Regions from separate parts of the Thalassotalea fusca genome, predicted to be linked through region 2. Evidence: predicted binding sites of a transcription regulator. Region 2 holds the regulator's gene; the other holds the start of a gene.
The links. Region 2 encodes sigma-54, which starts transcription at its own class of promoters, with help from an activator protein. Its sites were predicted from a motif close to GTTGGCACGNNNNTNGNNT; they were not measured.
Positions count from the first base shown of each region.

Region 1: the regulator sigma-54 is predicted to act here: its motif matches at 2,039-2,057, upstream of glnA (glutamate--ammonia ligase).

Region 1 is NZ_JBQRUN010000005.1:293,917-298,357, reverse strand. It holds gene ACSLUK_RS09005 (DUF4124 domain-containing protein) at 1-437, opposite strand, end outside; gene glnA (glutamate--ammonia ligase) at 580-1,986, opposite strand; gene typA (translational GTPase TypA) at 2,313-4,145, shown strand.
Region 2 is NZ_JBQRUN010000016.1:26,323-30,763, forward strand. It holds gene lptC (LPS export ABC transporter periplasmic protein LptC) at 1-72, shown strand, start outside; gene lptA (lipopolysaccharide transport periplasmic protein LptA) at 74-562, shown strand; gene lptB (LPS export ABC transporter ATP-binding protein) at 563-1,294, shown strand; gene ACSLUK_RS16215 (RNA polymerase factor sigma-54) at 1,351-2,856, shown strand; gene hpf (ribosome hibernation promoting factor) at 2,883-3,170, shown strand; gene ptsN (PTS IIA-like nitrogen regulatory protein PtsN) at 3,197-3,652, shown strand; gene rapZ (RNase adapter RapZ) at 3,713-4,441, shown strand, end outside.

The DNA of each region.
Region 1 (4,441 bases), on a different contig from region 2:
GATGCAATTATCTTGCCCTTATCGTCGATAAGGTCCATTTTTAGTTGGTGCTCGCCACGTTCTATATTTCTAAGTACAAACATGGAGTGGGATTGCGGTTTTTCGTAAGGCTTGTTATCGAGATACAGTTTGATCTTCAAACCTTTCTTAAAGATGGGCTTAATTCTACCGGACACATATACTGAACCGGTATTGTCTCTAATGGTTGCGTTATTTTCTGGTTGCGTTATTTCGACTTGATAGTTTTCCTCTATCTCTTTGGGTTTTATATCGAGAATAGAGGTATCGATGGAGGAGCTCATGGTATTGCTTTCGTCCACTTCGACTTCTTCAGCGCCTGGTTTTGGGCTGTCAGAAAAGACGAGAACACCGTCTGCATTTCGCCAGACATATATTTTGCTAGACGTAGCAAAAGCTTCTGACAGGCAGAGCAACATTATTAAGGCAATGCAGAAAGTACCAAATCTAGCCAATTAAAATATCCTATTTCGGTAGCTATATCTTAAATCTATCTAAATTATTAAAATTTAGCCACAAAAAAAGCTCACCAAGGTGAGCTTTTTTTATACAGACATATAATTACACGCTGTAATACATGTCAAATTCAACAGGATGAGTTGTCGAATTTAATCTCTCAACTTCTTCACGCTTTAAGCCGATGTAAGCGTCAATCATGTCGCTATCCATTACGCCACCAGCTGTTAAGAACTCTTTGTCAGCGTCAAGCGCATCTAAAGCTTCTTCTAAAGACGAAGCAACTTGTGGAATCGCTGCCGCTTCTTCAGCAGGTAGGTCATATAAATCTTTATCCATCGCATCGCCAGGGTGAATCTTGTTCTTAATACCGTCAAGACCAGCCATTAACATAGCAGCAAACGCTAGGTATGGGTTAGCAGTTGGATCAGGGAAGCGAACTTCGATACGACGTGCTTTAGGGCTAGGTACTACTGGGATACGAATAGACGCAGAACGGTTACGAGCAGAATATGCAAGCATTACTGGCGCTTCAAAACCCGGAACCAAACGCTTGTATGAGTTAGTTGAAGCGTTAGTGAAAGCATTTAGTGCTTTAGCGTGCTTAATAATACCGCCGATGTAGTATAGAGCGGTTTCAGATAATCCGCCGTACTTATCACCAGCGAATAAGTTAACACCATCTTTCGCAAGTGATTGATGAACATGCATACCAGTACCATTGTCACCTACTAATGGCTTAGGCATGAATGTAGCTGTCTTGCCATATGCGTGTGCAACATTGTGTACCACATACTTGTAGATTTGTACTTCATCAGCTTTGCTTACCATAGTGTTGAAACGACAAGCGATTTCATTTTGGCCTGCGGTAGCTACTTCGTGGTGATGCGCTTCTACAACTAAGCCCATTTCTTCCATTACCAAACACATCGCTGAACGTAGGTCTTGTGAAGAGTCTACTGGAGCTACTGGGAAGTAACCGCCTTTCACTCTTGGACGGTGACCGGTGTTTCCGTCTTCGTAACTTGTTGCGCCGTTCCATGCTGCTTCTTTGTCGTCAATCTTGTACATTGAACCAGCCATGTCAGTATGAAATTTCACGTCGTCGAACACGAAGAACTCTGGTTCAGGACCTACTAGCACTGTATCTGCAATACCTGTAGAACGCATGTACTCTTCCGCGCGCTTTGCAACAGAGCGTGGGTCACGCGAATAGCCTTGCATTGTTGTAGGTTCAACGATGTCACAGCGAATGTTTAACGTTACTTCTTCTGTGAATGGATCTAATACAGCTGTTGATGCATCAGGCATTAACACCATGTCAGATTCATTAATGCCTTTCCAACCAGCAATTGAAGAGCCATCAAACATTTTTCCTTCTTCGAAAAAGTCTTCATTAACTTGATGATGAGGAAGTGACACATGTTGCTCTTTACCTTTTGAATCAGTGAAACGTAAATCAACAAATTTAACGTCGTTTTCCTTAATTAAATCTAATACTGCTTGTGACATATTGTCTCTCCAGTGTGGTTCGAAATTGAAATAAAATCATTGGTGCAACTAATAGCTAAAATCGTGCCAAACATTATCTAATTGAATTTGTTTGAGTTTCTTAAATGAGTTTTTTTGTCATGCACTAAAATGGTGCGTCATGTGTGCACTTGTGGTGCAGTCGCGATTTTAGAATAAATCTATTATAGCCGGAAATGGAAATTTAGCGGTTTTTGCACCATTATTTAGTTCGAGAACTTTTATATCTTGGAAAGCGTTGTGTTAGGTGTAATGTTGCTGTATTTGTCTAAACAACTCCTGTACAATACGCGCCCAATTATAGCCCTATGAGCAAAACGCCCGTGTTAGATAAATTACGTAATATCGCAATTATTGCGCATGTTGACCATGGTAAAACGACCTTGGTTGATAAACTGTTAGATCAATCAGGGACGCTTGATTCAAGAACAGACCTTGAAGAACGTGTCATGGATTCCAACGATATCGAAAAAGAACGCGGTATCACCATCTTAGCGAAGAACACAGCCATTAATTGGAATGACTATCGCGTAAATATAGTAGACACTCCTGGTCACGCCGATTTTGGTGGTGAAGTAGAGCGTGTTATGTCAATGGTTGATTCAGTATTACTGATTGTTGACGCACAAGAAGGCCCTATGCCGCAAACACGCTTCGTAACACAAAAAGCATTTGCGCAAGGCTTAAAACCGATAGTTGTAATTAATAAAATCGACAAGCCAGGTGCGAGACCTGATTGGGTAATGGACCAAGTTTTTGACTTGTTCGACAACTTAGGTGCAACTGATGAACAACTCGATTTTCAAGTTGTTTACGCATCTGCAATAAATGGTTGGGCTTCATTGGAAGAAGGCGAAGTTGGTACAGACATGACGCCTCTTTTTCAAACGATCGTAGATCAAGTGCCTGCACCTAATGCAGATCCTGAGGGTGCATTCCAAATGCAGATCTCGCAACTCGATTATAGTTCGTACTTAGGGGTTATTGGTGTTGGTCGTATTACTCGTGGTTCGGTAAAACCTAATCAGCAAGTTACGATTCAAACTGCAGCTGGTCCAGTTCACAATGGTAAAGTCGGCAAAGTATTCGGTTATTTAGGGCTAGAACGTCATGAAACCGAGTTAGCGCAAGCGGGCGATATTATTGCTATCACAGGTTTAGGTGAGCTGAAAATCTCTGACACAATTTGTTGTCCTACTGAAGTAGAGCCTCTACCGGCACTATCAGTTGATGAACCTACTGTAACAATGACGTTTCAGGTAAATACTTCTCCTTTTGCTGGCCAAGATGGTAAATTTGTTACTTCTCGTAATATCAAAGACAGATTAGAAAAGGAGCTTGTTCACAACGTTGCATTGCGTGTTGAACAACTAGATGATCCTGATAAGTTCAAAGTATCGGGTCGCGGTGAACTTCATTTAGGTATATTAATTGAAAATATGCGTCGTGAAGGTTATGAACTTGCTGTTTCACGTCCTGAAGTTATTATGCGTGAAGTCGATGGTCAGATAGAAGAACCATATGAAACAGTGACAATTGATGTTGAAGAAGAGCATCAAGGTTCGATCATGGAAAAAATGGGCTTACGTAAAGCTGAACTGACTGACATGGCGCCAGATGGTAAAGGGCGTATTCGCATGGATTTCATCATGCCAAGTCGCGGTTTAATTGGCTTCCAAACTGAATTCATGACCCTAACGTCTGGCTCTGGCCTTATCTATCACACATTTATGCAGTATGGTCCACATAAAGGTGGTGAGATCGGTCAACGCTTGAACGGTGTAATGATTGCTAACGCAACAGGTAAAGCATTAACCAATGCGTTGTTTAACTTACAAGAGCGTGGTCGTTTATTGATTGGTCACGGTGTAGAAGTATACGAAGGTATGATCATCGGTATTCATAGTCGTGACAACGATCTAACGGTTAACGCGCTTAAAGGTAAGCAGTTGACTAACGTTCGTGCGTCAGGTACTGATGAAGCGCAAGTATTAACCCCGCCAGTATTAATGACACTTGAACAGGCACTAGAATTTATCGATGACGATGAGTTAGTGGAAGTGACGCCTGAAAATATCCGCATTCGCAAGAAATGGTTAAAAGAATCTGACCGTAAACGCGAGAGTCGCAACAAGAAATAACAAATAGTCGTTCCAACGTTATTTTTTGAACAAAGCCAACACTTCTAGTGTTGGCTTTTTTATTATTTGAAACTACCTACGAAACGCTATAGAGCAACAGGCGTAAATTTGGCGATGTGGCGGGTAAGACCTTTCATTTCAGCGTGTAAGACATGTCTTAAACATATGTCAGTAAAGTGCAAATATTTAAAAGTGTTTTCACTAATGGTACGCCTATGTCATTGTTTAATTGGTTATTAATGTGTTTGTTTAATATTTGTTACTTATAAAGGCAATACATCGGTTTTGTGTTTCTA
Region 2 (4,441 bases):
GTTGACTTAAACACTACACAAATGACATTGAATGAACATGTACAAACGATTTACAAGAAATCTAACTCTTAGTTTGGCGCTTAGCCTTACCGTCGCGACTTCACCTACCGCAATATCTGCTGAAGTAAGTGACTTTGATCAAGAAGTTATCATAAAATCTGAAAGCCAAGACGGTGATTTAAAGAAGAAAATATTTAGCTACATAGAAAACGTGGTTATTACACAAGGCTCTCTTGTGATCAATGCCGATTTGGTACAGGTTATTACCTCGACTGACGCTAAGGAAAAAATTTATATTGCTAAAGGTAGTCCTGCAAAATTTAGCCGAACACTTGCCGATGGAACCCCCATCAATTTACAAGCAAATGAAATCAAATATGATCCGGCTAATAGCCTAATCATCATTTCTGGCGATGCGTACCTTGAGCAAGACGGTACACAAATGACGGGTGATACCATCACCTACAATTTCAGAACTGAACAGGTCAACGCATCGAGTGACGATGATGCACAGGTTGAGACTGTTTTACAGCCGCAGCATCTAGAAAAGAAGAAAAAATAGATGAGTGAATCAGTACTAGTTGCGAATGCACTCGCAAAAGCGTACAAAGGGCGACGTGTAGTAAAAAATGTTTCATTGTCTGTTAACGCAGGTGAAATTGTTGGTCTACTAGGCCCTAATGGTGCAGGTAAAACTACATCGTTTTATATGATTGTAGGTCTGGTACCAAATGATAGCGGAAGTATTACGCTAAATAATGAAGACATTACACTGCTTCCAATGCATGAAAGAGCGCGACAAGGCATTGGCTATTTGCCTCAAGAAGCGTCGATATTCAGAAAGCTGAGTGTATACGACAATATTATGTCGATATTGCAAACACGTAAATCGCTCACAGAAGTAGAACGTGAAGAAAAGCTTGAGCAACTGCTTGAAGAGTTTCATATTTCACACATAAAGGATAATCTTGGGATGAGCCTTTCTGGTGGTGAAAGGCGTCGTGTTGAAATTGCACGCGCACTTGCCGCTGATCCTAAATTTATTCTATTAGATGAACCATTTGCTGGTGTAGACCCTATTTCCGTAGGAGATATAAAGAAAATTATTCTACACTTAAAAATGCGCGGTATAGGTATTCTCATTACGGACCACAATGTAAGAGAGACGCTCGATGTATGTGAACGTGCTTACATTGTGAGTCATGGTGAGTTAATTGCTGAGGGTGACGCAGATCAAATTCTTGCGAATCAACACGTAAGAGATGTGTACCTCGGTGAACAATTCACGTTATAGTTAAGGTAATCCAGCTAATTATGTTTAATAACAATAACAGGAAAGTAAGTTTTTAGATGCGCCCTACTCTGCAACTTCGAATAGGTCAACAACTCACCATGACCCCACAATTGCAACAGGCAATCAAACTGTTGCAATTGTCGACATTGGATTTACAACAAGAAATCCAAGAAGCGCTAGAAAGCAATCCATTGCTGGAAGTAGATGAATCAGCTCCAACTAACCAAGAAGATAAACCTGACAACCTCGAAGAAGCGTTTTCAGCACAATCAAATGACTCATCCGATAATGCTAGTTCCGATGGTTCTGAAGACGCCATGCCTTCGGCTGATGAAATCACCACGACCGAAGCAATGGATAAAAATGATATCCCTGAAGAGTTGAATATTGATACGACGTGGGATGAAAGCTTTAGCGCAGGTGTATCGAGTGGCGGCGTTGGCCCTTCAGATGATTACACTTATCAAGGTGAGACCACAGAATCTATTCAAGATCACTTACGTTGGCAAATGGATTTAACGCCATTTACTGAAACAGATCGCGCAATCGCCACAGCGATTATCGATGCAATCGACGACGCTGGTTATTTAACCGTTACCGCCGAAGATATTCTAGAGAGCTTAGGTGTCGAAGACGTAGAAGTTGATGAAGTAGAAGCAGTAATCAAGCGTATAAACATGTTTGACCCCGTTGGCGTTGGCGCTCGCTCTATCTCTGAGTGTTTATTAATTCAACTTAATCAATTCGACCCTGCCACGCCATGGTTAAAAGAAAGTAAAGTGGTATTGTCTGAGCACATCGACTTACTGGGTAATCGTGACTATCGTCAATTAATGCGTAAAACACGCTTAAAAGAAGACCAACTACGTGAAGTTATTCGATTAATCCAGTCTTTGGATCCTCGCCCTGGTGATAGCGTAATTAAAGGTGACGATCAATACATCGTACCGGATGTATCTGTTGAGAAAAAGAATGGTCGCTGGGTCGTAGAATTAAACCCTGATACTGCGCCTCGATTAACAGTTAACCAACAGTATGCTTCTATGGCTCGTTCAATGAAATCGACCACGGACAGCCAATTCATTCGCTCTAATCTCCAAGAAGCTAAATGGTTCATTAAAAGTTTAGAAAGCCGAAACGAAACCTTATTAAAAGTGTCTAATTGTATCGTGCAACGCCAACAAGGCTTTTTTGAACATGGCCCTGAAGCGATGCGTCCGATGGTTTTAAATGATATTGCTGAAGCTGTAGATATGCACGAATCAACAATATCTCGTGTTACCACACAAAAATACATGCATACTCCGAGAGGCATATTTGAGTTGAAGTTTTTCTTCTCGAGTCATGTAAGCACGGAAAATGGCGGTGAATGTTCATCGACAGCTATCCGCGCATTAATCAAAAAACTTGTTGCAGCCGAACTACCCGCTAAGCCACTAAGCGACAGCAAAATGGCAGAGCTACTCGCTGAACAAGGAATAAATGTTGCGAGAAGAACGATAGCTAAGTACCGCGAGTCCTTGTCTATTCCACCTTCAAACCAACGAAAAAGTTTACTTTAACTCACCCAACGATAAGGAATACGCATATGCAGATTAATCTTTCAGGTCATCATGTTGAAATCACCGATTCACTTCGCCAATGCGTTAATGAGAAATTTGCCAAGCTAGAACGACATTTTGAGCATATCAATAACGTGTATGTCGTATTAACAGTTGAAAAATTAAGTCAAATCGCCGAAGCAACTTTACATTTGAATGGTACTGAAATTCACGGTAAAGCCGAAAATGGCGATATGTATGCATCAATTGATTCTCTTATCGATAAACTTGATCGCCAAGTACTTAAGTACAAAGGCAAATTAAACCAATACTAAAGAAGTAATAATCCTTCACACGCCTTATGAAGTTACATGAAATATTAACCGAGGACTGCACGTTATGTGCAGTCCCAGCGACTAGCAAGAAAAAAATACTTGAAACCATCAGTGAGAAAGCCGCTGAACACATCAGTGGCTCTACAACTTTTGAGTTACTCGATAGTTTAATTACGCGTGAGAAGATGGGTTCTACCGGCATAGGTAATGGCATTGCTATACCTCACGGACGCTTGCCCAATACGGAGAAAGTCATTGCGGTATTAGTGACAACATCTGAACCTGTCTCCTTTGACTCTATCGATAATCGCCCGGTTGATATTTTTATCGCTTTGTTTGTTCCTGAAGAACAATGCCAGCAGCACCTTTGTACTTTGCAAAGTATTGCCCAGGTGTTTAGCGACAAACGAATTTGCAAACAAGCGAGAAAATGTGAAACCAGTCATGAACTGTATTCGCTCGTACAGCAAACCAACCATTGATAGATGTAGCGTGCATACATTTCTGTTAAGGTATAACAAACCTACCAAGGAACCCCTTAAATGAAGTTAATTATTGTTAGTGGCCGTTCTGGATCGGGCAAGAGTGTTGCCTTAAGAGTTCTGGAAGATTTAGGCTATTACTGCGTTGATAACATCCCCGTTAATTTGTTACCAGCCTTAACGCATACAGTAATTAACGACTATGAAACTGTTGCAGTAAGTATCGATGTACGTAACTTGCCTGACGAACCTTCCGATGTCGCAGAAATCCTTGATTACTTACCCAATAATGTTGAGTTGAGTATTCTTTATTTGGACGCAGAAGATGTAGACCTTATTCGTAGGTTTAGCGAAACAAGACGATTACACCCATTGATCCGCAAAAACATTGCATTAGATCAGGCTATTTCTTTGGAAAAAAAGCTACTGGAACCTATTGCCAGTCGCGCTAATTTATATTTTAACACCAGCCAGTTATCACCACACCAGCTGGCAGACATGATCCGTGAACGCATATTAGGTAAGAAAACTGGCACTATGATTGTCGTATTTGAATCCTTCGGTTTTAAACACGGAATCCCAAAAGATGCAGACTACGTATTTGATGCCCGATTTCTTCCAAACCCTTTCTGGGAAAAAGAACTAAAACCCTACACAGGATTAGATCAGCCCGTGCAAGATTTTCTTGCAAGCCAACCTATCGTGACAAAGTTTATTTGGCAAATTAATAGCTTTATGATGACATGGCTACCACACCTTGAACGCAACAACCGTAGCTATATCACGATT